3 regions of the Dehalobacter sp. CP genome follow, and region 1 is predicted to be linked to each of the others. Evidence: riboswitches for the same ligand, from Rfam matches in the RefSeq annotation. Region 1 holds a riboswitch; each other region holds the start of a gene.
The links. Region 1 has a riboswitch for cyclic di-GMP ahead of AAH944_RS03060 (HD-GYP domain-containing protein). Riboswitches for the same ligand answer to the same signal wherever they lie in the genome.
Positions count from the first base shown of each region.

Region 1 (10,999 bases):
TATCGTCCCTTTTCGTTATCATAGATGCCGCTGAAGGCGACATAAGGACGAGTTAGGTGACAGACCATGCAAGATTTGTAAGGGACTGGCTTTTGGAGTTTTCACTTAAAAATAAAAGTACAGGCCAAAAGAAAGGAAGAGATACTGATGTCTAAAATCCTTATCCTAGGTGGGACAGGTCAAACTGGCAGATTGATATCGCGTCATCTATTGGAGTATTCCGAAGCTACAGTTACAATTGGGACGCGATATCCCGACAAGGCACAGGTATTTGTTGATGAGCTGAATCAAAAGTACCCCGGTTTACGTGCATCGGCTGTTTATGCAAACGCATCAGAAGCGGAATCCTTACGAACAGCGTTTAAAGACCAGTCTATCGTTGTGGTCGCAGCACCCACGACTGCCTATACCGAAATCGTGGCCCATGCTGCGCTTCAGGCTGGGATTGATTATCTCGATGTGCAGCTTGGCTCCAAGAAATTTGCTTATTTGCAGTCCCTTGCTACAGAAATCAAAAGCGCTGGAAGAACTTTTATCACGGAGGCTGGGTTCCATCCTGGGCTTCCTTCTGCACTGGTTCGTTACGTGGCCACCCATATGGACTCGATTGAAAGCGCCATAACAGCGGGCTATCTCAATATGGGGAAAGATCTTCCTTATACCGAAGCAGTTGACGAATTGGTTGAGTGTTTCAAGGAATATCAGGCTCAGGTCTATAAGAACGGACAATGGACGAAAAAAAGCTCCTATGAAATACGTAAAATAGATTTTGGGAGAGACATTGGATTGAAACGGTGCTATTCTATGTTCTTTGAGGAATTGCAGCCGCTGCCGGAGTTATACCCCTCGCTCAAGGATCTTGGCTTTTATATATCGGAGTCACACTGGGTGACAGACTGGGTGACTATGCCAATCGTTTGGATGTGGCTAAAGATCATGCCAAACGCTGTCAGGTCAATTGGTAAGTTTTTATGGTGGAGCATGGGCACTTTTCACAAGCCGCCATATCGGGTTGAACTTCTGGTTAGGGCATCTGGATATAAGGATGGGCAGATGATTCAACCCCACGTCAGCGTTTCTCATCCCGATGGTTACGAATTAACAGCTATCCCTGTTGTTGCGACTTTATTACAATACTTGGATGGCTCTGCCCGTAAGCCCGGACTTTGGATGATGGGGCACTTGGCTGAACCGAATCGTCTTCTAAAGGATATAGAAAAAATGGGCGTGAAGTGCATATCGAGCTTTTCATAAACGGCAGCTGCTTATTTGAATATAACCATGTAAATATTTATACAAGGAGTAATCACATGGAGAGATTAACAAAAGCATTAGAAAGCAATGGTCTTTTTATTGTGGAAGATTCTCAACTACAGCATGATGCAAACGGTTATTTTGGGGAAGTCATTAACAAACTGGCAAAGTTCGAAAATTTTTATGATGATTTGATATTTAAACAAAGTGAAATCTCTATGGAATTAGAGAAGCTAAGATTTGAAGGCAAAACGAATTCAGTAAAATTCAAGCAACTGCTGACGAATAAAATGACCAATCATACAATATTAATTCTTTTGAAAGCGTATGGATTGCAGTAAATGGAAAAGATGCTCATAGAATTAATGATTCTTACAGTTGTCATTCATATTGTCGATACCCTGGCCTACTCCGTACGCTTGAATTCCGTAAAAAGCGGACAGGTTGCTTTATCTTTTTCTCTCTTCAACATGTTTGTTCTTGTTTCACGGACAGCCAACATGTTTCAGGGACCGTTAATTGCAGGCATTGTTGATTTAAGTATAGCGCAAGGATTGAATCCGGCCAGTGATTTGCGGTCGGTTATTTTTGCTGCGACAGCAGGGACCCTATTTGGAATCCTGCTCATACCTACATTCTTAAAGGTATTTGAAGTTGCTGTCAAACGTTTAGAATTGGCCGGTTCTGTACCTTCCTTGGTTGTCGAGGCCCTGCAGGCAAATAATATCAAGCGAATTGTAAAAAGTGCTGTGCGGCCTTCGAAGACAATGCTGGAAAGACTAAGGTATAGAGAGATACCCAAAAGGTTACTTGTTATCAATATTATGGTTACAGGTATATATACCATTGGGGTCCTTGCTGCTAATTACTCAGCTCTTCTGGTTCCGGAGCATACAAGACTAGCAGCAGCCGCATCGTCAGGAATCATTAATGGCATGGCAAGTATTCTACTTACTTTTTTTATCGATCCAAAATCGGCAATCTTTACGGATCAGGCGTTGAGAGGAATAAGGCCTTATGCTGATGTGAAAGCATTGGTTATTATGCTTATTGCTACAAAACTAATTGGCACATTATTGGGGCAAGTGCTGTTTTTGCCGGCCGCCCAGATTATTGCAAGCTTTTACATCTAGTCATAACGCCTGTTCATCATGAATATAAGCAAGGAAATAAGAGCCTGTTTATTAATACGATAGGAACTGAAAATAGTTTTCACAGAAAATAAATATTGGAAGAAGGAATTAGCCACATCACCAAGAAATAAACAAAAGAATAGATGAGCTAATCCAATTCAGACTAAAAGATTTGATCATAGTTCAATTAACAGCCAGGGAAGAAGCCGAGCATCAAAATGTCTGTCTTGTTGTTTTGATCCATGGGAAGCGATGTAGGCAGTTGAATAATTTAATAAAGGGGGTCATTTTTTTGACGACAATGAGCTCAGTCACTGATTTTCTAGACCAGCGTACTTTAGCTGTGGTCGGGGTATCCAGATCCGAAAAGAAGTTCTCGCGTAGGCTGTATAGAACGTTAAAGAAGAAGAGGGTATAATGTTTTTGCCGTAAATCCCAATATGGACAGTATTGACGGCGAGATCTGCTATGAGAACCTTCAGTCTTTGCCGCAGAAAGCCGACGGCGTAGTGATCGTCGTCCCTCCGGACAAAACCAATAAGGTCGTTAGGGACGCGGTAGAAGCTGGAGTCAAACATATCTGGATTCAGCAGGGGGCTGAATCCAAAGAGGCTATAGACTTTTGTACGGAAAATCATATAAACGTCATCCATGACCAATGCGTCCTAATGTTTGCAGAACCATCGTTTCCTCATTCGTTCCACCGGTCCATACTGAAGGTGTTTGGAAAACTTCCAAAATAATAGGTCAGCCGGCTCAAAAAACATTTGAGCCGGCGTTTTTTTCAAAAGATGGATCGGCTTCACTCGACAATGGATACAATAAAGGTTGTAAGATCTTCGACAAGGTTATATTCCTTAGTCTGGACATGGGCTAGCCCTTTGTCGGTGATTAATACCCTGATAATTGGGCGCATCGGCAAACTTTTATTCTGGTCAACTACAATCCCAACCTCACCTGTATTAAGTTTAACTGTACAGCCGGTCGGATAGGCCGCAATATGTTTTAAAAACGTTACAACCAATTGCTGAGAGAATAGCTTGTTTGCACATCCCATTACAATTTCACAGGCTTCATGCGGGACGATCCGGGAGTGGCCCGGGCCATCATTGACCAGATTATCATAGAAGTCGGCCACCCCTACGATTTGAGCCAGGACATGAAGGCGCCTGCCGGATAGCTTACGGGGATAGCCGTTTCCGTTCAACCATTCATGATGCTGCAAAGCAATATGCGCACTCAATAAGTTTAATTCCGGTTTATTCCGGAGTATTTCATATCCGTGAATGGTATGCGTTTGATATAGGTCATTTTCCTTCGGAGTAAAGGCCTCACGTTTGGCGACAAGCTCTTTCGGCAGCTTGACAGTCCCGATATCGTGAAGCAAAGCCCCTACTGCCAGTGCCTCCAGGGTATCTTTATCCAGCCCCAAAGCTTTGCCCAAAATGGTCGCGAGGACGCAGACGCTGACTGAATGCGCATAAACTTGATTGTCATAGCTCCGCATATCTGTCAGGCTCAGAAATATCTTCTCTTGAAATAGGACGTCTCCGATGATGTTGTTTACCGTCTTTTTTACCTGAAAACCATTGAGGTCTTTACCGATTCGTACCGCTTCCGCTGAATGCTCAATGGAGTTCATTGCCTCCCGCCTGTTTTCCTCGGAAATAACATCCTCAATAACGATATCCTTGGTTTCGTCATCGTCCACATAGACAATACTAATGCCCAGTTCTTTTAACCGGTCGATATATGGCTGGGTCAGCGTGACTCCTTTTCCAAGCAATGAACGGCCGTTATGCGAGAAGATGGTTCTTCCCAATACGTCTCCCTTTTGAAGCCGGTTTACACTTACCTGACGCAATTGTAATCTTCCTTTCCAATAAATCAGTGCTGGCTGAAGCAACAAAAAAATCACCAGCAGATTGCATGGCGACATTCAAAACAAACCTGAGCGGATTCGGTGGCCTGGCAGTCATCAGAATTATTCTGGAAGACCCATAGCTTTGCGTCCCTGGCTTTCACCAAGTTTGCCATTGTCGTTGCTCCTGTATCCCTATTCGATTGATATTTCGGTCATAGAACCATTGTAACACATCGCTTTCAAGTTCTACAGGGGTTATTTGGAAAATTATTCTTTATTCTGGTGCCAAATGATAAATGGTTCTTGATTTAGCAGAGGAATCTGCTAAAATTCGTATAACTCATTAATGATGTTTATACGTGTACGGATAACATTATGAAGATAGTTAAAGGAGAAACTAAAAATGGGAGCGGATAAAGTGGTTCATGAATCAGTTGATGGGTATATTTTGCAGTTTCCTGATGAGATACAGGAAATATTAAGAGCAATTAGAAATGTGATAAGAGAAGCAGCACCGGACGCAGTGGAAAAGATCAGCTATCAGATGCCTACGTTTGTATTGAACGGTAATCTCGTTCATTTCGCAGCATTCAAGAACCACATTGGATTTTATCCGACACCAAGCGGGATCGAAGCCTTTAAACAGGAACTGGCCGGTTATAAGGGAGCCAAAGGATCGGTACAATTTCCGTTAAATAAGCCTATTCCGTATGCGTTAATAAGCAAGATCGTGAAGTACAGAGTCGCGGAGAACGCGCATATCCCAAGAAGAATTCCGTGCTGCGATGTTTAGATACGGCCCTTAATCTTCGGGGGATGCTAAAAAATGATTATTACCAGGAGATGCATGCGATGGTCAAATCAATGGTAAGTAAAGAATACAGGCGGAAATGCGCCGACTTTTCATTATGCGGACTAAATTGCTGTCTCTGTCCGCGCTTTCATACGGATGGTTCTTCAAAGTGCCCTGGCTGCGGGGGTCCGGACTTTTTTTTGAAGCATCCTTCCTGTGCCGTTATTACCTGTAATAAAAAGCATCAAAATGTTGAATACTGTTTTGAATGCAGTGTCTATCCATGTGAGAGGTATCAGGCTCCAAGCGAGGCCGATTCTTTTATATCCTATCAAAATGTATTGCAGAATCAAGCCGAGGCTAAAATGGACCTTCAAAATTATCTTGAAGAACTGACGGAAAAACACAAAATTTTAGGCGAACTAATCGCGAATTACAACGACGGCAAATCAAAGGGATTTTATTGTCTGGCGGTGAACCTGCTGCCGCTTTCCGTCCTGAATAATATAATGGATGAGATCTGTCATATGGATCAGATCAACTGCAACGGCAGTGCTGAAGAAGCCGTCCGCTTGCTAAAAGCGGAAGCCGATCGTCTGAATATTCAACTGGTTCTTAGAAAGGCTAAAAAGGATTAGACAGACTATTCAAGCATCATTTCTGGGGATAAATCAAATGTTCTTTGTTTTGGAGGATCAAATATTGTCTGGAATTCGTGAACCAATAGACATTTTTGCTGAGCAGAGGCGCAGTCTGGGAGCTGACTGCGAGAACTGCTTCGGATTGTGCTGCACCGCGCTGTATTTTTCAGCTTCGGAAGGCTTTCCAAACGATAAAGAGGCCGGTCAGCCTTGTCGGAACCTGCAGGAAGACTTCCGCTGCTGTATATATCAAGATCTTCAGCGACTGGGTCTGAAAGGCTGCATGGCATTTGACTGTTTTGGCGCAGGGCCAAAAGTATCCAGGCTCAGTTACGGCGGCAGAGACTGGCGGCGATCACCGGAATTCAGGGAGCAAATGTTTGAAGTTTTTCTTGTCATTCGGCAGCTTCAGGAGATGCTCTGGTATTTGACAGAAGCAGAGACATTACACCCGGCTCATTCAATTCATAAGGCGCTTCGTACCCTGCGGGAAGAGACGGAACGGCTGACACTGCTTAGCCCATGCGAGCTTCTGAAAATGGATGTACCTTTATATCGTACCGAAGTAAATGCCCTGCTGCTTCAGACAAGTGAACTGGTCCGTGTTTCTATTTGTCAGGAGCGGAATATTCAGGCTGGGATTTTGAAGACCTTTAAGCGCAGGAGCAGTCTGGTCGCTGCAGATCTCCGGGAAACAGACCTCAGAGGGGCTGACCTTAGAGGAGCCTGTTTGATTGCCGCAGATCTCAGCGGGAACGATCTGGGCGGAGCTGATTTGATCGGGGCGGATTTGCGCGATGCCGACCTTAGCGGCACTGATTTAAGCCAAAGTATTTTCCTGACCCAGGCCCAGCTGAATACAGCGAAGGGGGACAAACATACCAAGCTGCCGCCATCACTTTTTTATCCAAGACAATGGAGTTTGGACTGATATGGAAATGGAAATTCTCTATTCATTTGAACCAGTCATCAATCAGGAGTCCCGGGTATTGATTCTCGGCTCGATGCCAGGAGTGCAATCGTTGAGGGAGCAGAAATATTATGCACATCCTTACAATCATTTTTGGCGGATTATGTATGCGCTTTTTGACGATGCCCGTAGATGCTCTAATGCTGCGGTACCACGGATGGCAGAAAGCAGCAAACTTCCGGATCCTGATTATGAGAACAGGAAACAATTTCTTTTGGACAGAAAAATTGCCCTCTGGGATGTCATCCGTAACTGCTCCAGAGAAGGCAGTCTCGATAGCAATATCGTTAATGAACAGGTTAATGATTTTCAAAATTTATTTATTCAGTACCCAAATCTGGAATTACTTGCATTTAACGGAGCAAAGGGCTTTAATATATATAAGAGGAAAATCCGTCTGGAGTCTGCTTCCATTGCCTATCTGCTATTGCCCTCAACTAGTCCGGCCAATACGATGAAATTTGAGGAAAAGCTGAGACATTGGAAAGCAATTTTGAAATACTTATGAAATCTTGAAGTAATGCCTATGAAGTTTTAAGCAAGTCGTTGTGAAAGGTGTGAATTGATGGATAACAATCAGCCCGAACTGAAAGAAAATTATACATTTCTGATTGTAGGAGATTCCATTTCCAAAGGCGTGATCTATAACGAGGATCAGGGGAAATATTCGTTATTGGACAGAAACTATGTTTCTCTGGTCCAGAACAGCTTGAAGGGCATGGTCTATAATGCTGCGAAATTTGGTAATACCATCAAAAAAGGTATTGAACGCCTTAATCGGGATGTCTCCAAAACGTGTCCGGATATTGTACTGATCGAATTTGGAGGCAATGACTGTGATTTTGACTGGATGCAGATTGCGAATGATCCAATGGCAGAGCATGAACCCAAAACGGATTTCAACGTTTTCGGGAAAATGCTTACAGATACCATTATTTCGCTTAAAAACAATAATATTATCCCGGTGTTGATGACGCTTCCCCCGCTTGACGCCGATCGGTATTTCAAGTGGATCAGCAAAAACAGTAATGAGATAGGAAAAAGTATATTAATTTGGCTTGGAAGCGTTACAAAGATATACTGGTGGCAGGAACGCTACAACTCCATGATTGTGAACATTGCAGAGGAAACCAGGACGAGATGGATTGATGTAAGAGGTGCTTTTCTGAAGACGCCGGATTTTACTCAATTGCTTTGTATTGACGGGATCCATCCGAATGAAGACGGGCATAAGGTTATTGCCCAAAAGGTGACGGAATACCTCAGGCAGAATTACAATTTTCTGCTCAAAGATTCTTCCGCGGAAAACCTTTCTTAGCATATTAGAAAGTATAAGCTTTTCATCCTTTACGCTTCTAATCGTCAATCTATTTAACATGTACGATTCTTAGGAAGGGTCAGAATATTGAACAATTTGCTGAATACGCTCAAAAAAAATAAAACGCGGCTGATTGCGTTAGGTGTTATTATTGCGGTGTTGCTGATCATTAAACTGGTTCTAGTGGATCTTGTCTATATCGGTCACCAATACGAAAAGAACAGGATTATTACCCCATGGGGGGAAAAGATAAAATCGGCAAACCTGTCTGTAGATTATACAATTGAACAAGCTCTGAGCGATATTGACAGTCTCGGGTTAAATACCCTGAACGTCCCTGTCCAAATTGATATTCCGTCGTTGACAGCCAGTACGATGAGTATCAATGCGGAAAGCGAAAAGAAAGCGGTCCGGTTGATTAAACGCTTAAGATATAAAGGAATTAACGTCATTCTGGAACCTTATCCGTATATTCAAAACGGTGAGAAATATGAGACGGATCTCAAGCCGGATCATATCAATCAATGGTTCTGGAACTGGAAACAGGTCGTCCTTGTCGAACTTATCCGTGATGTGGCTAAGCCGAATAAAGTCTACGCCCTATGTATCGGTTCCAACTTTGATCAATTTGAGGATCAATGCGGTTATTGGACTGATGTCGCGGATTTTGTCAGGGCGGAATACCAGGGCAAAGTGACTTACCGGACAAACTGGTGGTATACAGCTGAATGGAATGCCGGGCAGGATTTGGCGTACGATACCTACATTGCCAAATTAAATAATCCGGTTCTTGGAAAAGTGGATTTTATCTCTGTCGCAGCTTATTTTGAATTGACCGACCAGGAGACCAATACTGTAGATAACCTTGTAAGCTCGATCTATAAGACCCGGATTTTTGACCGGAACCAGAATATCTATGATGAATTAAAACAGTTGTCTGCGAAATGGAACAAACCTGTATTCTTTGGTGAACTGGGTTTCCCAAAAAGAGACGGTGCTGCAGTTCATCCCTGGAATCCCTTGCCGTCGGAAATAATTAATAACCAGGAGCAGGCAAATTGCTTTCTGGCTTATCAGCAAGTGTTTGAAAAAGAAACCTGGCATCTTGGTTTTTCTGTTTTTGCTGTGGGCAAAGATGATGAAAACAAGAATTATTACCCGAGCGAGCAGAGCAAGCAGGCCATCAGAAGCTGGTACGCCCAATACCAGCATACTGGCGTACAATAGCCGAAAAGCTAAATAAAGTATTTGGCTTTTGCTCCCGGGAAATGATGGTTCATAAACGCCAGAAAGGAAGTCTTTATTTCCTCCATTTCAACGGGTGGGTAGACATATTTTCCGTAGCCGAACTGCCCGAATTTAAATTTGCGCGAAGCTTCATCCATCGGTAGGCTTGTCTGCGGATAGATATTTAAAATATTGGACTTGGCTCGGGAAGAAAAACGATGTGTGATAAATTCAAAGGTAAGCGCCGCAGGAGAAAAGTTTGCCGGAGAAGCGGCTTTTAACTGCTCTGCCAGGTCAGCAAAGAGCTTTTCGTATTGATCCATCCAGTTCTCAAATCTGATAATCGGGGCAATAATAAAACCTAAAGGGTAGCCGGCGCGAAGTACTTTTCCGGCTGCCCTTATTCTATTTTCAGCGGATGGTGTCCCATGCTCATAATTTCTGATGATTTCCTCGCAATTCAGGCTGAAACGAAACCTGGTATGGCCGTGATGTTCCAGATTCAAAAGACTATCGACGTCAGTGAATTTTGTGACAAAGCGGAACCTGCCCTGAGGCTGTCTTCCGAAAAATTCAATGCTTTTTCTCAGACTGCCTGTATATTGCTCCACCGGGATTGGGTCGGAAACTGCGGCTCCTTCGAAATAAGTGATCTCGGGTAAACGTTCATGGATTAAAGTTTGGGCTTTCTCAAGCAGTTCATTGATATTGACATAGATGCGGATGTACGGTCTTGCACCCAGCGTCGTGGCTAAATAACAATATTCGCACATCCCAGGACAGCTTGTGGTCAGCGGCAGCTGATAATGAGCCGACGGTTTGCAGGTTTGAAACGTTTTTCCGCGTTTGACACCGATCACCAATGTTTTTTTGGCTTCAAAATAGGTTTCGGCAGCAGTATCTCCGCTCAGACCGGTTATTCTGTTGTGAGAGCTTGTCGCTTTGACCGGAATATTGGTTTGCCGAAAATAATCAACAAGCTTCTTTCCAAGTGGATAATCCAGGGCTTCAGGCTCATAAAAGACCTGTTTGGGCTCGAAATTCAAGTTAATCCCCCTTCTGGAGTACAACATATTCGGGGGTATGGACTTCTTCAGCGCCGACAGTAGAGGGCAATTCATATTTATACCCATTGATCATGGATGAGGTAGTACCATCATCATCCAGAAGATCCTGTCTGAATACAAGGTAGAGGTGAATCAACAAAAAAACCACATAGCCCCAGGCGACAAGATGATGACTCATCCTAACCAAATTTTCGTTGTGAAAAGCCGGAATGACCCAGGAAAACAACTTTCCGGATATACCGTCCGGATTGGTGCCTATCCGCATAGCAAAACCGGTTATAATCATGAAAAAACTTCCGATCCAGATGAAGAGAAGATAAGATAGCTGGGCCAGGGCATTATGCCCGAGATGTCCCTGATGTTCTCCTCTCATAAATAAATAGTAGCGGACCGTTGACTTGAGGTCCTGCCAAAAAGCCTTCTGCCAGAAACGTATCTTGGCATACGCATTACCTGCCCAGAACCAATAGAGGCGAAATAACAGATTGGCCGTAAAGATAAAAGCGGCTATTCCATGCCAGTAGCGAACGGATCCCATTAAAAACTGCTGGAAAGCTTCTCCGGGGGTTATAAAGACAGGATTTCCAATATACAGACCTGTAAGAAAGAGTACGGTGACGGCGGCTGCATTTATCCAGTGAAACATCCGGACAGGAAATTGCCAGACGTATACCGGTCTGCGCTGCGGCATCGGAGCGGAACTTTTCTTTTCTTTGGATAAGGCCAATCGTA
Region 1 is NZ_CP157399.1:592,851-603,849, forward strand. It holds gene AAH944_RS03040 (saccharopine dehydrogenase NADP-binding domain-containing protein) at 148-1,254, shown strand; gene AAH944_RS03045 (hypothetical protein) at 1,311-1,595, shown strand; gene AAH944_RS03050 (lipid II flippase Amj family protein) at 1,596-2,387, shown strand; partial or broken gene AAH944_RS03055 (CoA-binding protein) at 2,804-3,130, shown strand; gene AAH944_RS03060 (HD-GYP domain-containing protein) at 3,190-4,251, opposite strand; cyclic di-GMP riboswitch class I at 4,347-4,432, opposite strand; gene AAH944_RS03065 (iron chaperone) at 4,655-5,044, shown strand; gene AAH944_RS03070 (DUF3795 domain-containing protein) at 5,104-5,682, shown strand; gene AAH944_RS03075 (pentapeptide repeat-containing protein) at 5,747-6,616, shown strand; gene AAH944_RS03080 (DNA-deoxyinosine glycosylase) at 6,618-7,163, shown strand; gene AAH944_RS03085 (SGNH/GDSL hydrolase family protein) at 7,221-7,973, shown strand; gene AAH944_RS03090 (glycoside hydrolase family 113) at 8,061-9,200, shown strand; gene splB (spore photoproduct lyase) at 9,209-10,273, opposite strand; gene cybH (Ni/Fe-hydrogenase, b-type cytochrome subunit) at 10,248-10,994, opposite strand.

Region 2 (10,999 bases), 1.3 Mb from region 1:
TTTCTATAATCGCTTTTTCAAAGTCTGTTTTATCCGTATTGATGGCCAATTGGTTCTTTCCGGTAAATGAAGTCATTTTTCCAAGTGTCTCGAATGAAGGATAACCTGTCCCCCAGGCCTTGTTTAAATTACTAATATTTCCATATCTATTTTGCAGCCAGTTGATCAAGGCAATCTTTGCCGTATGGGTTTTATCTTTTTTTATGACCAAGTCCGTAAGTCCGTATGTCGTATCAAAACTTTGGCCCCACCAGGCGAGTTCGTTATCCATATAATAGCCGAAAAGCCATGGGTCATTCTGATCTTCTTGGATCACCTTTCTAGCTAAGTCATCACAATAGTACACAAATTTTGGACTGAAAACATTCGGGAAACAATGATTGCTTGTGTCCAATCCGTATATTACATAATCTTCTCCGTATTTAGAGAAACTGTTCCCGAATCCAAACGATACCGTATGCGCTAGTCCACGATACCTCAAAGACGGTGCTGAATCTATTCCTAGAAGATTAAATCCCCAGCTGTTTAACCGCTCCGCAGTATTTTTTGCCCATTCTTCCTCAGACCCATAGATCTTTTTTACATTCTGTTCATATGGGGAATAACCCAATGCCTCTGAGTAATGTCCTTTATACGTCATCCTCTGTGCTCCGACGGCAATAAATCCTTTCCCATTAGGCGCAATCACCCACCATTTATCCCCTATTTTTTGGGTATGAAAAAATCCCGTTTTTTTACCGTTTATCGTCGTATCTGTTTCGATTTTAAGCTCAGGATATGAGCCAACTGCATTAACTTCATAAACTTTTTTATTTATTGTGCATTTTACGTTATCGTACTTTGTTTCTACGGCCGCACTTGTCAGAGCCGGAATTCCTTTGTTTGTACAATTCTCCGAAGAAAAAATATATTCTTTCTCCCATATTTTTTTACCATCTAACTCGCATACTACCCCTGTAATCGATTTATTGTTCAAACTTATCTTGAGAACATACGGCTGGTTATATTTCCACTCAATTCCATCTCCTACGTATGAACCAACTTTTAGTTTTGTCTCCCCATAATCTTGCACACACCATTGCCCATTAAACATTTCTTGAAGTTCAATATAATGCATTTTATTTTTAGCCTCAGGCCCTTCAACAAGTGCTAACGACCAATAATTATTATTGTCTGAATAAACTGATATCCCCGCCGACTTATACTTATCCCCTTGCGATACTTGAATAGTAACTTCCGATTCAAAAGTTAAATCAGTCCCAACGCTAGAATCATATTTAGCAAAGCTCTTTTTCAATGAATTATTTTGGAAACAACCATTATTTACTTCCCAAGATATATCGTCAGTGATCCACTTAGGGCTACCATCACTTCCAGCAACGTAGGCGGAGAAATCATCCTGCAATCTTTGACCGCTTATACTGGGTTCACTTCCAGCTAGTGTTGTTGGTGCCACTAAAACTAATATTAGGCTTATCGTGATTAACGTTTTGATTGTTTTTCTTAAAATGTTCATAATCTGCCCTCTCTAAAAACAAAAAACTTATTTTTTGGTAACTGGCTGCCATTTTACAGGCCCTATAGCTTTGCGTCCCTGCTTTTCAACAGGTTTGCCATTGTCAGTAATAAGTTAGACAAAAACAAAAAACTTAATTTTGGTAACTGGCTGCCATTTTACAGGCCCTATAGCTTTGCGTCCCTGCTTTTCAACAGGTTTGCCATTGTCAGTAATAAGTTTTTGTCCGATATTCATTTAATTAATAATTATCATATTTTCAATATTTAGTCAATAGTATTCTTTATGTTTTTTCTTTTTTCCTAATATATCTGAAAATGAGTAAAGCAATAATTCCAACAATTAAAACGTATAAACCCACGAATAAATATACGCTAAACGAAGTAACTGTCACTTTACAAATATTTGATATACTCTGATCTTCTGTACTCACCCTTATGAAAACTGTTCCTGGAGATAAGCCTTTGACCACTCCATTATTAACTGAGGCTATTTGCGGGTTATCTGACGTCCAATTTATTGTTTTATTTGAAGCGTTTGCCGGTATAATTAACGCTTCTAACCTCCGGGTCTGACCGACCTTGATAAATAACTCCTCGGGACTTATTTTAATATTTGTCACCTTTATGTCGTCCAAACTTGTATTTGGATTCTCATCAACAACAGTTTTGGTAATATTCACCTTAACATTATCAAATTGCGCTTCAAAGGCAGCTGTCGTTAGCGAGGGAATACCTGTTTTAACACAATTATCAGGTTTAAATAGATATTTTGTTTTCCAAATCAAAGAGCCATCCAATTCATATACAGCACCCGTAATACTTAATTTATTTAAAGTTATTTTTAATAAATAAGGGTGATTATAGTCCCAATGTAAATTGTCTGACGGTACTGTTCCCGTTACTAATTTGGTGCTTCCTTTATACTGGGCACACCATTCGCCGTTAATCATTTCCTCAAGTTCTACATAATGATTATTCTTGTCCGGTGCTTCAACCAAGGCTAAATGCCAGTAATTCTCATAATCTGTATAGATAGCAATTCCTGCTACCTTATACTTATCACCTTTAGAAGCTTTGATCATCACTTCCGATTCGAAGGATACTTCAGCGCCAGTTGGCGAGTTCATCAATGCAAAGCTCTTCTTCACCAAGTCATTCTTAAAATAACCGTCATTAATTACCCATGAAAACTCATTGGTCACCCAATTAGGCATTCCATCACTTCCAGTTGCATATCCAGAAAAATCGTCGTCATATACAAATGCCGTATTATTTGACGCATCATCCAATCCGGCCAAGGAGGTCGAACTGAAGGTTAACAGTATCTGAGATACCGTCAATAATACTGCCAGTGTCTTTTTCAGAATCATAATCCTATCGCTTTCCTTTCTATATATCCCGATTGGTTTACGAAGACCATCATAGTTATGATTCATCTAGTCTCTAAGAGAATACACATTACCATTTGTTGCTTTCGCTACACTGGTAACCAAAGCATAAGGTTCATCCTTTTCATTCACTAGTCCGTAATTTGTATCTAGCTTATAAGATTTTGTTAGTCCTTCAGCCGGAGGATCAACCCACATGAAAAATTCAGAACCGACAAGAAACGGCATATTGAATAATGCTTTTTGATATATTTCATAGGCTTTTGCTCTCTCCGTCTGCGTATCTACTCGCATACCAGCTCCTACGCTACACGGGAGTCCGCTATCATACGCCGGAAAAGACCATTCGCTTATCATTATTGGCTGCTTTGCTTTATTGTAAATCTGTGCAAATATCTCACTGAGTTCAACGTTCTGATAAACACCATTCACTTTTATTTGGTCATAAGCTGTTTCCGTTTGCAGGTCGACTTTTCCATAGTAATTAAACGTACTTATATCCGTATAATTTCTGCCGATACTCCATACCAAATCATAACATTTTTCAATCCCGCTTCCATTTCTGCTGCCTAATATCATATGGTTCTTATCGTACTTCTTTATTGCCCCTGTTGTTATCGTATAATATTTTTCTATAATCGCTTTTTCAAAGTCTGTTTTATCCGTATTGATGGCCAATTGGTTCTTTCCGGTAAATGAAGTCATTTTTCCAAGTGTCTCGAATGAAGGATAACCTGTCCCCCAGGCCTTGTTTAAATTACTAATATTTCCATATCTATTTTGCAGCCAGTTGATCAAGGCAATCTTTGCCGTATGGGTTTTATCTTTTTTTATGACCAAGTCCGTAAGTCCGTATGTCGTATCAAAACTTTGGCCCCACCAGGCGAGTTCGTTATCCATATAATAGCCGAAAAGCCATGGGTCATTCTGATCTTCTTGGATCACCTTTCTAGCTAAGTCATCACAATAGTACACAAATTTTGGACTGAAAACATTCGGGAAACAATGATTGCTTGTGTCCAATCCGTATATTACATAATCTTCTCCGTATTTAGAGAAACTGTTCCCGAATCCAAACGATACCGTATGCGCTAGTCCACGATACCTCAAAGACGGTGCTGAATCTATTCCTAGAAGATTAAATCCCCAGCTGTTTAACCGCTCCGCAGTATTTTTTGCCCATTCTTCCTCAGACCCATAGATCTTTTTTACATTCTGTTCATATGGGGAATAACCCAATGCCTCTGAGTAATGTCCTTTATACGTCATCCTCTGTGCTCCGACGGCAATAAATCCTTTCCCATTAGGCGCAATCACCCACCATTTATCCCCTATTTTTTGGGTATGAAAAAATCCCGTTCCTTTACCGTTTATCGTCGTATCTGTTTCGATTTTTAGCTCAGGATATGCACGTATTACAATGGGTTCTTCGTCTCTGTATGCCAAAGCAACTTTATTAATCTCTATAGTTATTTCAGATTTAACCGAAACATCAGGCTCTGATTTTAATACAGAAGAGCAAAGAAGATCGTTTGGCGAATCGTATATTATTTTTGCTGACTTTTGTTCACTAAGCCCAAAGGCAGGGAAACCTGTAGAAAAAACAAGAAAAAACAGCAATAAATAAAATATTTTTTTTGTCAAAATCTTCAAAATATAATCCCCTTACTTTACAAAAAAATCTCAAATATAAGAAATATGATATAATATAAAAGAAATATTTTGTCATCGGAGGAAAATAATGAAAAGTGTGTATGAGCAGCTTCTTCATCTGCTAAGAATATTTATTAACGGTGAAATACCAGATAAGGAATTACTTGCCTCCGTTGATGGAGTTGAACTTTATAATCAAGCCAGACTACAAGGTGTTTCTTCATTTCTGTTTGAGACTGTTTATCAACATAATGATTTGTTAAAAATCGATCACAGTGTATTGACTCATTGGAAAGAGAAAACGGTTGTGACTGCCGCACGTCAGTTGATGATGCTCCCAACGATAGGAACAATCTTTAATCTTTTTGAGACCAATGGCATAACAGCTATATCACTTAAAGGACTTGTCTTTAAGGAACAATATCCTCGGCCTGAACTACGTTCGATGAATGATCTAGATGTATTAATCAACGAGAAACAGATGAATCAATGCATAGAAGCGATGACTTCTCTCGGTTATAAGCCGAATGAACTAAATTACAATGATCCTGATCATATGCATATCGATATGATAAAAGCGGGTACATTCGCCGTTGAGCTTCACCGAACACTTTGGCATCCCAAATATATGCAAAAAATCGACAACAGCGACTGGGTGGATCATATCTGGAAAGACAAGCGTCTTCAAACGGTAGCCGGATTCCAATTTTATTGCTTATCCCCGGAGGATGAATTGATCAATGCTGTTATTCACACAGCAAGGCATTTAAAACACTCTAATGCAAATCTTCGTCTTCTTTCAGATTTCGTACTGTTTTTTAATTCTTACCGCAATCAAATTGATATAAACTACATTGAACAAACCTTAGAGTCAATGGCAATCTTGAATTTCTACTATTATTTAATGGATACATGCCGATTATACTTAGGATTACATCTTCCTGATAACTATCAATTAAACTCGACCAAGAACTCAGTAATAATCATTCAGAATATCATGAACAAAGAGGAAATGATTATAAGCAGCGATAGAGATCAAGAAAAAAAAGTTAATGGTTATCAGTATTTGCTCCAAAAGATAAAACTTGTTATCTCCAACAGCGCCATATACAATAAACTCTTAAAAATCGTTCATCCTTTTCGATCAAAAGCGCGTTTTCTACGGAAAATTGGACTACATTTTCGGTATTAAACCTTTGCTGTATCCTTAGATATTCCCTTATTCAATGACCTAAAATGCTTTTTTGCCTTTTTCAAAAATCGATTGGAATTAAAGAAATAATTATAAGAGCTGTAGTATCTTTTATAATCACGCTTCTTGACTTTATTCAGAACAATCCCGATCAACTTGGCATTAACGCCATGCAATTGTTCTTTGGCCCGTTGCAGACTTTTTTTCGAAGTGAATCCCGCTTTTACAATCAGCATAGTTGCATCTGCTTTTGACGCGACTATTGCTCCGTCAAAAACGCTTTCTAGCGCCGGAGTATCGAAAATTATATAGTCATACTCAATTTTTACTTGCTCGAATAACTTCTGAAAGCGTACTGCACACAACTTTTCGATTGGATTCGAACAGTCTGTTCCACAGGATAAATAGGTTAGGTTTGGAATATTCGTGTTGCTGATTACCTCCTCTAGTCGACCTCTCCCCTCAAGATAATCTGACAAGCCTAACTGCGCTTCAGCATTCAACCTCTTTGCAGCCGTCGGTTTACGCATATCTGCATCAACAAAAAGCACCCTCCACCCAGAGCGTGCAATAGATATCGAAAGACTAATCGCAAGCGAAGTTTTTCCTTCTTCTGGCTTGCAGCTCAATAAAGCAAACGTTTTACTTCTTCCATTATTATTAATGAGAAGACCGGCTGTAAGCATTTCATAAGCATCCCTGACCGCATTATTATCATTATCATACACATTAAAAGTCTTTATCTGCATAATATTACTTCTCCTCTTTATCGTAGATCATGCTCGGGTATAATCCCAATGACACGAACCCCGATATTATTTTCAATATCTTCAACTGAACGGATGGTTGTATTAAAATATTCCAACAAATAAATAATTCCCAAGGAAAAAACTTCTCCTGCAACGATCCATAGAATCATTTTTATAATGCCGTTATCCGGGATTGGCGTATTAGAAACCTGAGCTTTATCCAATATCCCGATAAAATCACTATTTGTGATTTCTTTAACTTTTGACGAAAATACTTCTCCCATTACATTCGCGACTGATGCAGCCATTATCGCATCATATGCAGTCACTCTGATTTTTAATAAACCCGAGTCTTCGTTGATTGATAAATTCGCCATTGAAGAAATTGTGCCCGCAGATAGACTATATTGATCCAGCTTCCTAGCGGCTTCAGCAGCTACAGAGCGGCTATAAAAAATCCCGGAATATTGTTTAAGAAATTCCTTCCCCATCGTGATGTCAGAATAACTCAAAGACTCACCTGCCGTCACTCTATCACGATTGAGAACATATAGCGTTGTATCTGCGTTATACGTTGGAGATGATAAGAAAATATGAAAAAACCATCCCATTCCTCCAAATAAGACCGCAAAAACAACGCATAACCACCACTTGCGACTGATTGAATCGATGATTCTTCTAATTTCCACGTATATCTTCCTTTCAATAACATATTATTTTCCGACTCCGTCATATATAAACCCTATCGTTTCAAGCTCATTCCTGTCATAAATATTTCTGAAATCAAAGAAATAATTGCCGTTCATTTTACTTTTCATCTTAGCTAAATCCATACTCCGAAACTGGTTCCATTCCGTAAGCAGGACAACAGCCTGAGCATCTGCTACAGCTGCATATTCATTCTCGGCATAATCAATATCCAAATTCAGAAATGCAATTTTTTTGGCGTTCTCCATTGCAATCGGATCATAGACAGAAAGACGTGCCCCTCTTTTATGCAACTCATGAATTATCGTAATTGACGGAGCCTCCCGCATATCATCGGTCCCTGGCTTAAAGGCAAGTCCTAAAACGGCAATCCGCTTGCCTTGAATATCCCCCATTTTTGTGATGATTTTATCAACCATGCGTAACTTTTGAGATTGGTTCGCAATAATTACAGCATCTACAATTGAAATATCAACGTCAAACTCTCTTCCAATATGCACTAACGCCTTTGTATCTTTTGGAAAACAACTGCCCCCGTATCCCGGACCTGCATGCAAAAAAAACTTTCCGATCCGCTTATCCAATCCCATCGCCCTTGAAACATGCTGCACATTTCCCCCTGCAGCCTCACATAGACGAGATATCTCATTAATAAAAGTGATCTTTGTGGCAAGGAAGGCATTTGAAGCGTATTTAATAATTTCTGCTGTTTCGATATTGGTGAGAACAAAAGGGTGATTATTGAGATAAAGGACTCTATAAACATCACGCATGATCTCTTCAGCCTTTACATGATCTGATCCAATGACAATCCTTTCTGGATGCATGAAATCATTGACCGCTGCTCCCTCTCTAAGAAACTCAGGGTTAGAAACAACATCATAATCGATGTTGAGCTTACGTTTTTCTAAAACTCCTTTTATCGTCTGTTTTACTAATTTCCCAGTTCCTACTGGCACTGTGGACTTATTCACAATAACCTTGTAGCAATTCATATTTTCTGCGATTTCCCTTGCAGCTGCAAGAACATAATCTAAATCTGCGGATCCATCATCCTGAGGCGGTGTCCCGACTGCAATAAAAACAACATCCGACACATCCACAGCCATTGAATAATGGGTGGTAAAATCCAATCTGCCTGCATAATAATTCTTCGTCACAAGATCTTGAAGACCCGGTTCGTAGATTGGAATGATCCCCTGCTTTAATGTCTCTATTTTATTTTCATCAATATCCACACAGATCACACTATGTCCAAACTCAGATAAGCAGGCTCCTGTTACCAAGCCAACATACCCTGTGCCAATAACTGCTATTTTACTCATATTATTTAATTCTCCTCACTGAAGTAACAGATATTGTGATTATAGCTCATTTTAAATCTTTTTTCTATCTGATTATTTTTTTCAGATAAGCCAGATCAAACTAATGCCTATTATTTAGAATTAATACTTGATCATTCTACACTAATAACGATAATACCAACTAACGAATTTCTTAATACCTTCTGAAAACATCGTAGTTGGTTGATAACCAAGCAGTTGTTTTGACTTCATAATATCGGCATACGTATTTTTAACATCTCCCGGTTGATCCGGCAAGCTATCTAGCTGTGCTTTTTTTTGCAGGTTTTTTTCTAATTCTTGAACCATTTCACTTAATGAAATGGTTTTTGATTCGCCTAAATTAAAAATTCCATACCGTGTTTCTTTGTGATTAACCCAATCTAATGCCTTAAGAATGCCATCGATAATATCGTCTATATAGGTATAATCTCGCTGTGTTGTCCCATCTCCATAAAAGGGAACTGGTTTACCTGATGTGATTAGATTTGTAAACTTATGAATTGCTAAATCAGGTCGCTGACGCGGGCCGTATACCGTAAAGAATCTCAAACAAGCAATACTCAGATTATACAGATGGTGATATGCATAACACAATAGCTCACCGGCTTTTTTGGTGGCAGCATATGGCGATATCGGCTGGTCAACTGAGTCATCCTCTGAAAAGGGCACTTTCTGATTATTGCCGTAAACAGATGACGAAGAAGCAAAAATAAAGCGTTTAATGCGATACTCTCTGAGGCACTCCAGAATATTCATTGTCCCATTGATGTTAACATTCACATAGAGTTCAGGATTTTGTATTGAAGGCCGTACACCGGCATAAGCCGCTAAATGTATCACAGATTGAAACTGGTAATTCTGAAATACCTTCATAAGAAAATCCTGATCTCGAATATCTCCCTTTTCAACGATAAATCTTTCTTTAGGGATTAATTTCTCTTTACAACTTTTTCTTATTTCATAAATATTTCGCTCTTTAATTGTAGGATCATAAAAGTCATTAAAACTATCAATGGCAACAACTGTTTTCCCTTCTTCTAGCAACCTTTCACATAGATGTGATCCAATAAAACCGGCCCCCCCGGTTACAAGTATTATTTCCATAGCCTATCTCCTTCAGATTAATTCATGATTCCGCTGATTGATTACGTCCTAAAAATAGGTTTATTGTTTTTCTTATGAATGTTCTTTCGGGGATTAATCCAATGAAGTAAAAAACACAGCAAAATAAAGCCCCAACGATCTGTGCCATCATTGTATCATATGGAATCAGCCAAACATACACAAAATAACCCGCTGCCATTAAGCCGCTGGCGGCAAATATCCACCTTAAATTCTGAATAGTCTGAACAAATGAGATCGCAAGGTATTTTTTCCCATAATAAAAATTTACAGGGGCTTGAAGGAGCTTTACAACCGAACGGACAGCAACAAATGTCAGTAACCCATAAGGTGCCGAGATAATTATCGCTGGAAGCAGAATACACATATTTGTGCATATCACAATTACATTAAGCTGGGGTTTGCCCTTAGCCCTATAACCTATCCCGTTAACGCCATAAACCAGCGAGATCGCACTGACAAACCCCCATATACGAATGATATCTCCTGCTCCATTCCACTTGCTGCCAAATACAATGGCTGCTACCGTTTCGCCAAAAAATAAAAAACCTATCCCCAACGGAAAAGCAATCATACAAATAATCTTATTGGCATTTTGAAAAAAACTGCGAAAAGCCGCCTCATCGCTTTGCAACCTTGAAAGTGTACTGAACAGAACTGGCAATATTGCACTTAGCAGCAGGTTTACCAATACATTGACTAAGTTTGTTGATGTCCGATATAGTCCAAGCGCGGACGTAGTCATCACCGCGCCGACAACAATTTGATCCGCCCAAGCAGCGAGCCACAAAGCAAACGTCTCAGCCATATTGAACAGACTGAAACCTATCATTTCTTTAAATAGCTCAAGTTTCCAGAACAATCGTGGTTTCCAAGGTGATCTTATCCATACTACAACCGTATTGGCTAAGGAACCAAATAACGCTCCCGCAACCAACGCCCAGTAGCTTATCCCTGTATACGCCAACGGAATTGAAACCAGAGCCGGGATTAGCGTCGTTGTCAGCCGAATATAAAAAAGGATTTTAAAGTTTAATGCTCTCTGAATCAATCCAGTCTGTATTGAGTTCAAACTATTGAGAATAATTTGTATCGCCATTATCCGTATGACCATGACGGACTCCGGAATTCCGAATAACAGGGATAACGGTTCTGCCAGCACAAAAATAAGCACATATAGTATTATTGCGACAAACATATTTGCTAAAAAACCTACCGAAGCTGCTCTGGATAGTTTTTTTTCATCATAATCTTTCTGAATTAATGCATTCTGAAATCCTAAATCACTAATCATTTGCGTAAAACTGACAACAATCGTCGCTA
Region 2 is NZ_CP157399.1:1,875,317-1,886,315, forward strand. It holds gene AAH944_RS09300 (beta-galactosidase) at 1-1,516, opposite strand, end outside; cyclic di-GMP riboswitch class I at 1,550-1,625, opposite strand; cyclic di-GMP riboswitch class I at 1,655-1,730, opposite strand; gene AAH944_RS09305 (Ig-like domain-containing protein) at 1,800-2,888, opposite strand; gene AAH944_RS09310 (beta-galactosidase) at 2,955-4,559, opposite strand; gene AAH944_RS09315 (nucleotidyltransferase family protein) at 4,648-5,751, shown strand; gene AAH944_RS09320 (CpsD/CapB family tyrosine-protein kinase) at 5,748-6,500, opposite strand; gene AAH944_RS09325 (YveK family protein) at 6,518-7,189, opposite strand; gene AAH944_RS09330 (UDP-glucose dehydrogenase family protein) at 7,214-8,533, opposite strand; gene AAH944_RS09335 (SDR family NAD(P)-dependent oxidoreductase) at 8,675-9,658, opposite strand; gene AAH944_RS09340 (lipopolysaccharide biosynthesis protein) at 9,681-10,999, opposite strand, start outside.
Region 2: it holds a riboswitch for cyclic di-GMP, as region 1 does, so the genes downstream of both, AAH944_RS09300 (beta-galactosidase) here and AAH944_RS03060 (HD-GYP domain-containing protein) in region 1, are expected to answer to the same signal.

Region 3 (10,999 bases), 870 kb from region 1:
CGTTCTCGAAAATACGTACCTGTACATTTCTCAACAAAACATATCGGATTTAGACAGACATAAAATTATTTGTGAATTATCTTACAATATGATAATACGTATTATTTTTCATTATGTAAATATAAACTTTTTCGGCTTCTAAAATAAGTTAAATATATGATGTTGTAGAAAATTAACGAGCAGAACTTTATAATAAATACAACCAATTATTTGATTTGAGGTAATTATGAACAGAAAATCTTATGTTACCCGTATGCCTGATAAGACAGGAGCTTTCCTGCTTGCTTCCAAAATCATTGCCAAATACTGCGGCAATATTGTCCGCGTGAGCTACAATAAGGCTATCGATCTTCACATGCTGTTTCTGGATGTTGAGGCAACAGCAGAAAACCATCAAAAGATCGCCAAAGAGCTCGAAACAGTCGGCTACCTGAAAAATGAACTCTCTGAAACACGCGTCATCGAGGTCAATATAAAAATCCCAGATCAGCCTGGTGCCGTACTGCCTGTCCTTAAAATCCTGGATCACTATAATATCAATATCTCGTATCTGAGTTCGAGTGCCAACGGTACACCCTATCAGGATTTCAAAATGGGCCTGCTGATCGAAAATCCGGATATGATTAAAATGCTGCTCGATGATATCAGCACAGTCTATCAGATTGATATCATCGAATATGATGATTTTGAGAAGAATCTGGATAATACGATTTTCTATATCCGGCTGGCGAATGAAATGCAGCATATCCTTTGCTTAAGCACAGAACAAACCATGGAATTCATCTCCGAATCGAACCGGATCCTCCAGATGCTGCAGGAGACCGGTGAGAGCCCCAAAAAAGTCTTTGGCTATATCCGTCGTTTTGCGTATTTCATCAGTAAATACCGCGGCAGCCATTTCAGCACCGACATCGATCAGGTCCGGATCAGCGAACTGGTCACACTGTACAGCATCCAGCCGCCCTGTGGCAGCAACACCTATGTACTTGCTTCAGCTGAAGAACTCGTTTTGATTGATACGGGCTATGCGATCTATGCCGAAGAGATGTTCAAGATATTACAGGAGCTTTTCCCGGCCTGGGATACGCTGAAAAAACGCGTTTTTATCACGCATGCCGATGTCGACCACTGCGGCCTGCTCTCCAAACTCGAAGGCATACGTGTCGGCTTAAATCAAAAGAGCGCCGACAGCCTGCGGCGCCAGTCCGCCGGAATTCCCGACTACCGTGAAAACAGCGATCTGGGCTGGGGCTACAGCAAGCTCAGCCGGATCATCTCCGGCTATACCCCGCCAAATCCCGAACAATTCGAGGTACTCGACGCCGGTTCCCCTGCCCCGGTGCCTGAAGAACATCAGGAATTGATCCCAATCGCGGAATTTACTGTTGCAGATCTGGCCTTCAAAGTTTTCGAAGGCAGCGGCGGCCATCTTTACGGCGAGATGATCTTTGTTTGCGAAGAATACGGCTTGGTATTTACCGGCGATAATCTTGTGAATATCAGCGGTTTCTCTCCGGAAAGAGCCGCGTTCAATTCCCTGGCCCCGTACTTGATGCGGAGCGTAAACATCGACTCGCTAAAAGCAACCGAGATGCGCAAACAGATCATGAGGGTGCTGGGCGAATTAGAAGACAAAAATAAAAAGCCCTGCCTCGTCTGCGGCGGACATGGACCCATATCGGTATTGGAAAATGGAGAACTTAAGTCTCTACAAAAGGCCAGGTTAAAACAGCCTCTAACTTGGTATTCACGCCAAATTTCAGAAGGATGATATTGATCCGTTCACTGAGAACACGGGCCGACACGCCTAAAATGGAAGCAATCTCCTTGTTGGACAACCGCTTGGTCAATAATCTCATGATTTCTTTTTCTTCAGGCGTTAATATTTTTTCAAGAATTTCCACAGGCTTAACTGGAAAGTGTATATCATCAATGTCTATCTGGTTTTTAGGAAAAGCTAAAGGACTTTGATAAAAGTACGTACCGCCGTCCATAACCTTTAGAATGACCTGAACCACTTCCCGGATATACAAATCCTTTATGATTACCCCATCGGCTCCTTTATTCTTTGCTGCAATGACATACCCTTCCTGATTACATTCAGTCATCAAAATGATTTTTACTGCGTGCTCAATCATTTTGATTTGTTCGATCAAAGAGATTCCATTGCCATCATTCAGATGGATATCCAGCAATACGACATCAGGCGGAGATTGACGGACAAAATCAAGGCATTCTCCCCCGTTTTTCACAATTCCCACGATTTCGATTTGCGGATCCATGGAAAAAAGGAATTTGGTATTTTCCGCAAACGGCCCATGACTGTTGACGATTAAAACTTTAACGTTCATTTGACCCACCTAACTTTAATTGCATCTTAATATACCGGTATTGTTGCTTGAAGTGTTGTTCCACGCTCAAAGCCGGAATTAATCAGCATCTGCCCCCCCAGGCTCTCAATACGTTCTTTCATGATTGCCAAGCCGTAATGTGCCCCGCCTAACAATCCTTTTTCAAGTTGATCTGGGTCGAAACCTTGTCCATTATCCTTCACCGTTAATTCCAATTTTTCTCCGCTTAATTCAATACGGACTGTCTGCTTCTTTGAACCGGAATAACGCAGGGAATTGAATATTCCTTTTTGTATAAAGCGGTAAGCAGTGATTTCAATATCTTCCGCAAAACGATCATCCAACCCGATTCCTTCTGTTTCCAGTATAATGAAATTTGGTTCCTTCAGCATAATATCCTGAAACAACGATTGTACGGCAGGAATCAAACCCAAATCCAATAATACCGGCGGACGCAAATTGTGAACCGTTTGATTTAAATCGTAGTTTAGATCATTAATCAAATCTCTCATCCGGGAAAATACCTGTTGGAACATATCATCATCCAGATTTTCTTTTTCCAGTATTTTCAGCCAGCGGCTGATATCCAGAGCGCTCTGTACCGGGCCATCCAATATTTCTTTGGACAGACTTCCTCTGTCTTGCTCAATCATCCGAATTAAGGAATTTGTTATACCCTGAAGTTCCCAGTTTCTTCTCCGGGAGCACCAGGATGTCAGGGTCAAGACATTAATTTCCTTGGTCAGGTCGCCGATGACAAGCAGCATCAGCACTTCGTAGGCCAGCTGACCGGCAAGTAAAGTAAGAAAGGGTAACTCAGACTTTTCAAATTTGATATGGGAATAACGGTGCCCAAAGAAAATACCACAGGTAGAATTATGGGAAACAAACGGCACAAAAATCTCAGCGGGACAATCGTCGGAAAGAAACCTTGCTTCCAGGTCTTGTTTTTGGTTTCTACGGAAATACGCTTCTAGTTCGGACTGTTCTTGACGGTTTTTCCTAAACCGGCCGACCGCTTTTCTTAAGCAGCCAGTCTGTTCATTTTCAACAATGATGAACACCCCGTCAATTCCTAACTTCTTGATTGCTTCTTCAAAAATGTGGTCTTCACAGATAAGGGAGGTTATGTTGTTATTGAGCTCTGTAAACCTATGTTTTAGGCTGATATTTGTTTGGAAAAAGCTAAACCTTTCCAATAATTTACTGATAATTAGTCGGAGAAGATAAAAGCAAACAAAAAACAACAGGCATAGCACAAATGTTGCCAAATAGGATTCAGCGCTAACTATTTTGATAATTTTACCCAAGTATAAAAAATAATGGACAATCATACTTACAATGAGTGCTGCGAGAAAATTTGTGATTATTGTCTTATAGATCCTACGGCTGTCCGGTAAGTATTTGTTAACGATGACGTAATATAAGGAAAACGGAATAGCCAAAATGAATAAATAGCTTACTTCAGTAAAAAGCTGCTGCAAATAAAAAATTTGTGGAAGAGCAACAAACAATATACTGGGAAAGAAGCCAATTACGATTCCCAATAAGAGAATTCCAGCCTCATTTTTTTCTGGTTGTCCTTTTGGCAAAAATAATGCTTGGCACAGATTCCATACTGAAAGTAAGATACCGATAATCATATTAGACAAAGCCAGTTCTCTTAGTAAGTCCGGTAGGTGTATGAAGCCTAGAGAGTGTAAAGCAGTTAGGATCGAAATTACTGTAAAGCAAGCAAATGTTATTTTACACCCAATTGATTTCGTTTTATTATTTAATGAAAACTTTGAAGTAAAAACAATCAGAAGCACAGGGGCCAACGAAAATGTAATATATTCTAATTCTTTAGCCAAAGGTAAAGCGCACCCGGAAGCATGTGTGAGAACAATTGCCACCGCAAATAGCCAAAGCAACCAAAATAAAAGACGCACTTCTTTCAAAAAAGGCCTCTTACACCAGACAACAAAACCCACGAACCAAAAAACAAGACCTAAAATAAACAATGGAGTTTGGCTTAAAACCATAATCCAATCGGGCAAATTTTCTATTGTAATTTGCTGTACTGTCGAACTATCTGCTGTACAAAATTTAATTGTGTGAGCGCGTTCCAGTAATCCCCATTTATATGTCGAACCAAACTTTTCCGGATCCATCCCATCAACTTTCAGTATCTGATCCCCAAGCCGGATACCGGATTGATATCCTTCACCATGAGGATCACAGATAGTAACCAGCCAGTTACTATTAACGTTTTTAAGGTTGACACCGATATAAGGTTGCTTCAGACAAGCAACAAAATAAACAAGCCCCAGCACAATAAAGAAGACACTCGCAATATAATAAATTTGCCGATTAATGAATTTATCCCACAAGTTGTATCATCTTCTCCTTTTGCCTTCCAGAAACAGGAATTGACTCTAGAATTTCCTGTGCTTTTTGACGGTAAATCTCAAACATCACGGTGCAGTACTGAGCAACCCCTTCTTCGACAGCGATTTGTTTCAACTGTTGTTTTTCTTTATCTCCAAAAGCTTGTGATCCTCCGCTGTTACATTGCGTTAGTCCTTTAAATTGTTTGGCTATTTCACCCTTGAGTGTATGGGATAAATAGACATACGGCAGGGTTTTCTTATTACTTACAAAATCCTTTTTCTTTTCAAAATGGAGAAAATCGTTGAGATCGTTACGGATCTGGTTCATGATCCCGAAATTGAGACCGAACTCAGCCATTGATCCAGCGAGTGGTTCCGTGGCTTCTCCCAAAATGGCCCCCATTTTACAGGCACAGGCTGTTATACTGCCTGACTTTTGCCTTACCATATCAAAGTATTGTTCCAACGATACCTGCGGGCTGCCCGTATAGAGAAACTCCATGAACTGTCCATTACTGGCCGTGACTCCCATGCGCTGTAGCACTGTGCAGATTTCCCTGTAGATCTTGTCATTCGGTATTGCAGCTATAGCATCAAAACTAAGCATTAAAAGACAATTCGCGAGGTTAATCGCGTTAGCCTCGGGGATCCGGCGCCAGGGCAAATCCTCATGATCCTTGTCCTGAATATCGTCAAAAATATCTGCTGCCAGGGCAAAGAATTCCATACCGATTCCCCCTGGCAACGCAGCTTCCGCATTCCCACCTGTACACTCACAGCTCATTCTAGTCAGATGAACCCATTTAAATAATTCACCTGTTGGACTATCGGCGTTAAGCGAAGTTTGAATCATCCGGATCATTTCCGCACTCAGTCCGTACGTTTTTAAAATTCTATCAATTTTCGTATATATAATCTGATCAAGCTGAAGATTCATTGTATTATTGCCACGTAGCCATAGGACCTACTTCAAGTGTAACAATAGTCCCGGGAACTTCATCTCTGGAAATAACCTTCTGAATTACAGAAAACTGGCTAGGTTTAACTTTACTGTCTTTTTCCTGGTTTAACATGCTCTTGGGATTTTTGACACATTCATGAACCAAATTAGCAATACCTTCATAGTTCATCTTAAAAAAACCCCTTTCATAATAAAAAAGTTACCATTTGTCTTACTGAAAGTAGTCTTTAGTCAAAGTTTTCATTCATTCTGGTACATTTCCTTCAGCTTGATCAATTATAAGGAAAATTCTTCAAATAGCGCCATATTCCTTTATCGAATATTAGGATGTTTTGTCGAAGTTTATAATTTGATCCATGACAGTGCAAAAATAAAAGCCCTGTCCCGTTTGCTGCGGGCATGGGCCTCCATCATTCATTTAAAACTGATCATAGGATCAACTTTCGTAACCACATAGCCGTTACCTTTTTGAAATTTAATAAGATGCCTGTACTTTTAGGGTTTCTTCCTTTTCCGGATCATCTAACATATAATCAGCAACTGCATATTGCAAAAAATACTTGTAAAAATGTTTATAATGGGAATACTACTCTCGAACATTTATATATAAAGGCAGTGCAACAATGAAATGTGATAAACCAACTTTAGTTATGCTTATGGGAGCTATATCCACTATTCCCTATGAAATCGTTACAAGAGTCCTAGTGACTTTTGGATTTGCCAAGTATAGTGTATATCAGCTCACTAGCTTTATGATAACACTGGACAGGCCTAATGTTATCCTCGGAGCGATATATTCCATCATATTAGGTTGTGTATTATCTCTTGTTTTTTACTACGCACTTAAATTCATAGATCATGACTATTTTATAGTCAAAAGTATCGGCATTAGTTTATTAAACTGGCTAACATTAGAAGTCATTTTCATGTGGCTTATTGAAGGGCGTAACCTTATTCCGCATAGACCTATCAATGATTATTATTCAGAAATGATTGGTTCAATTGTGTTCGGGATTACGCTAGGACTACTGTTTCGCTATTATTTATTTAAAGGTTATAAGAAAAGCGCATCATAAGAACCATTTTGCAATCACATTTGTAAAAAATCTTCAACACATAGCATCACCTGTTCAGCCATCGGACTCAGAAGGATCAAATGACCGCCTTTTTGAAAATATCTAATCTTTTTCCTGTCTGAAGACACATGTTTATTGATATAATCCACACTCTTTCTTCTTACAGTATCATCATCTTCAGCCTGAATAATTAGGATAGGACAATCTATTTTCTTTAATTTTGGCTTTGTTTGGTGCAATAATAACAGGAATTGGATCATAGACAAAAACGGTGAGATTTTTTTTGCTTGTAAATATCTCTTGATATGGTTAGACTTCTTGTTCTTGATGTCATCCACGATATTACGAAACACTTGGTATATATTCCAATAGAAGATGGGAGTATTGATTGTTACTATGGCCTTGATATGATGTTTACAGGCAAGATTAAATGCAATCAGCCCTCCCATGGAGAACCCTATCAGCAGAATCTCATCCTCAATTTCTTTCAATCTTAAAAGTTCACGTTCAGCAGAATCTATCCAGTCCATGTACGTTGCTTTTTTCATTTCATGTCTGGTTGTTGAATGGCCTTTTAATATAGGACAAACAACATCATAACCAAGAGCAGTCAAATATTCGGCCAAAGGCTTCACTTCGTGTACCCCACCACCAAACCCATGAATGATTAGACATTTCGTTTTTTCATCATCTATTGCGTTCATCTATTACTGCCCCAATCTCTATCTGGCTTATTAATCAATGATTTATATTTAATCCTTTGGTTGGGGGACTCCAATACCCTTAGATTAGCAGAAAGATACCCGCCGGTACAGAGCTCGCGGGTATCTTTTAAATATTTGGCAGTTACCTATCTATCATTCACAACAAGGGATTCCTGCATAATCTTGTTAAAAACAGTGACCAGATACGGATCAAACTGTTTGCCGGCGCATTTATTGATTTCAACAAGTGCACTATACGGGTCCATGGCCCGTTTATAAGGCCTTTCATGCGTGATCACATCGTAGGAATCAACAATGGATACAATTCTCGAGAACAGCGGAATTTCATCTTCTTTCAACCCCTGCGGGTAACCTTTCCCATTCCACCATTCATGATGACCGAGAACGGCTTCCGAGACATGCGCTAATTCCATGGAAGACTGCGTGATCCGATAGCCGATTTCGGAATGTTTTTTCATAATGCTCCATTCTTCCGGGGTCAAGTCACCTTGTTTTTTTAAGATTTCCCCGGGAACACCAATTTTGCCGATATCATGCAGCATCGCAACCTGGACAAGTTCGACGATCTCTCTTGGGGATAAGCCGATCTGACTACCGAATTTACTTACCAAACTTTTTAGCCTCATGACATGGGCTTCCGTCTGATAATCTTTTTCCCAGAGCAGTTTTTCCAGGAACTCGATGATCGCAAGGCGGGTTTTCTTGCTTTCATTCAGTTTATTGCTATACATTTTTTCCTCAGCCTGGTTGATCATTTCTGTCAGAGAGTGTTTCCTGTTCTCATAAATCGTCAGGCCAAACGAAATGTCGATCGGTACTGTTTTCGGGCGGGAGATTTTTAGGTTGCTCTTGACATTGTTTAAAAGGACGCCGGCCTGGTCAAGCGGCATACCAGGCATGATAATGATAAACTCGTCCCCACCCCACCGGATAATCACATTCTCCGGGCCGATAGTCTCCTGCATGATTCTGACCCCGTCAGCAAGTAATTCATCCCCTTTTTCATGACCAAAGGTGTCGTTGATTAGTTTCAGACCATTAAAATCCCCCATGACCAATGTTGCAGGCATGAGGGTCTTTTCCAGGAAATTTTCCAGCGTGTTTTCAAAATAAGTACGGCTGTAGGCGCCGGTTAATTTGTCATAAACAATAAGGTTCCTGATATTAGCTTCTTTGCTTTCGAGCTCCTCCCGGATGCTTTGAAAGTACAGGGCCTGCATATTGAGATAAGCAAGCAGACCAACGACGCCGGCAACTAAATAACCGACAGGTGATGGAATAACCTTCATAAATTTGCACAGCGGGTAGAATAAAATCGACAAGGCCCAAAAAATATAAGTATAGCCAAGCATTATTCTGATCGGGCTTTGCGGTGTTTTTGCTTTTAAGCATGTCATAGCTGCTTTGGACAACAATGCGATGATGCAGACAACAGACAGAAGTAAAAGAGCGGTTGTCGGGAGTCCCTGGACAGTAATACATATAAAAGTAAGGATCAAAAAGCCTGCGCTGATATCCCAGAACACCGGATAGCTTTTCTTAAAAAATAGCTGCGTACCCTTGAATACCAGCCAGTAGCCTGCGATCGAAGAGGCATAGTTGATAATTGGAAGCACCAGCGACTGGCTGCCGGTTTCCAGCAATGCAATTCTGGAAAGGTAGGTAATCATCATCATTACAATAGAAAGGCTCCATGCCAAGAAATAATGTTTCTTCTCGGAAAAATATAAAAAACCGTAAGATATCAACAACACCAGGGTAATCGAAATACTGGCTGCAACGATGGAATCCGCTGTCATGTAGATCCTCCCTCAAAAAAAAATCGCGGCCAAAGCAGCCGCGGTTTTCATCTTCTGTGTGCAACCCGACTGTCAATATGCTTCAGCACTTAGACTCGTAGCTTTGCGTCCCTGCTTTTCAACAGGTTTGCCAATGGATCATATGATTTTAACTCAATTATAGTAAAATACACGAAATCTGTCAATAAATGTATGAATAATCAATAAATGTATGAATAATCAATAAATGTATGAATAATCAATAAATGTATGAATATTAAGTAAGTTCCCCGTCATAGGAAGTAATCACTCTGTATAAATCAGGCCGGCGGTCTCTAAAGATCCCCCACTCCAGCCGCTGAACCTCGAGCTGGTCCAGATCAAATTCCGCGACTAGAACAGTTTCTTCGTTTCGTCCGGCCTCCGCTATCTTATTGCCCTGCGGCCCGGCAATGAAAGAAGAACCATAGAAGGTGATTTTGGAATCATCCTCTTCCTCGACACCAATCCGGTTGGATGCGACCACCGGGATCAGGTTCGCGGCAGCATGGCCGAGCATGCAGGCCTGCCAATGGTCTTTGGAATCGATCGTCTGATCCAGCGGTTCTGAACCGATGGCTGTCGGATATAACAGGATCTCCGCCCCCATCAGGGTCATGCAGCGGGCAGCTTCCGGGTACCATTGATCCCAACAGACGCCGACTCCAATCTTGGCGTAGCGCGTCTGCCAGACTTTAAAGCCTGTGTCACCGGGGTTAAAATAGAATTTCTCCTCATAGCCTGGTCCGTCGGGGATATGACTCTTTCTGTATTTGCCAAGGATATCGCCGTCGGCATCGATCATGGCAATCGTATTATAGCGCGCATAGTTTTTCTTCTCATAAAAGCTGATCGGCAGGACGATCTCCAGCTCTCTGGCAATTTTCCGGAAATGTTTGACTGCTTGATTGTTTTCTAGCTCAGCAGCATAAACGTAAAAATCCGATTTTTCTTTCTGACAGAAATACGGGGTTTCGAACAGCTCCTGCAACAAGATGATCTGCGCTCCCCGGGCTGCTGCCTCCCTGACCAGTGTCTCCGCCCCGGCAATATTTTCTTCAACGTTACTGGTGCAGCGCATCTGGGTTGCTGCCACTTTGACGTTTCTCATCGTTAATATTCCTTCCCAACTGCCTGATTTCGGTGTGTTCTGAACCTGATCTTACAGGTGTTTCTACTATTTTGTTAATTTGTATGCATTTTCTATTTTACATGATGCAGAAAAAAACCACAACGCAGAAGAGCGCAACATATAAAAGATGTATCTGTTACGCCCTTCTCTTCATTTATATTTTTCAAATTTTCGTATATGTTGTTGGGCAATTCATACACTCACCTTAAACGGTTTACAGCAGGCATCTGCTGGGTGGTACAGTGAACATTTCCGCCTTCCCTAATAATGGCCATTCCATTAATGGTTCGGATCCGTCTTTCCGGAAAGATCCCGCTCAGGGTTCGAATAGCCATGGCATCTGTTTCGGCAGCCTGGCCGCCGAATACAGGTAAAATGATTCCGCCGTTGACAAAGTAAAAGTTCAAATAACTCAGCGTCAGCCGTTTTCCGTCAGCAAATACGGCGGGAGGCTGCTGTATTGGGATGATTTCAAGGGTTCTTCCTCTGGCGTCTGTTTCCCGGTTTAACACTGCGAGGTTTTCCCGGGTAATCGCATAATTCGGATCGCAAGGGTCATCACAGA
Region 3 is NZ_CP157399.1:1,463,063-1,474,061, forward strand. It holds gene AAH944_RS07405 (MBL fold metallo-hydrolase) at 227-1,771, shown strand; gene AAH944_RS07410 (response regulator) at 1,701-2,351, opposite strand; gene AAH944_RS07415 (ATP-binding protein) at 2,378-4,723, opposite strand; gene AAH944_RS07420 (polyprenyl synthetase family protein) at 4,713-5,660, opposite strand; gene AAH944_RS07425 (hypothetical protein) at 5,665-5,853, opposite strand; gene AAH944_RS07430 (hypothetical protein) at 6,308-6,760, shown strand; gene AAH944_RS07435 (alpha/beta hydrolase) at 6,775-7,464, opposite strand; gene AAH944_RS07440 (HD domain-containing phosphohydrolase) at 7,611-9,284, opposite strand; cyclic di-GMP riboswitch class I at 9,341-9,426, opposite strand; gene aguB (N-carbamoylputrescine amidase) at 9,541-10,413, opposite strand; gene AAH944_RS07450 (agmatine deiminase family protein) at 10,635-10,999, opposite strand, start outside.
Region 3: it holds a riboswitch for cyclic di-GMP, as region 1 does, so the genes downstream of both, AAH944_RS07440 (HD domain-containing phosphohydrolase) here and AAH944_RS03060 (HD-GYP domain-containing protein) in region 1, are expected to answer to the same signal.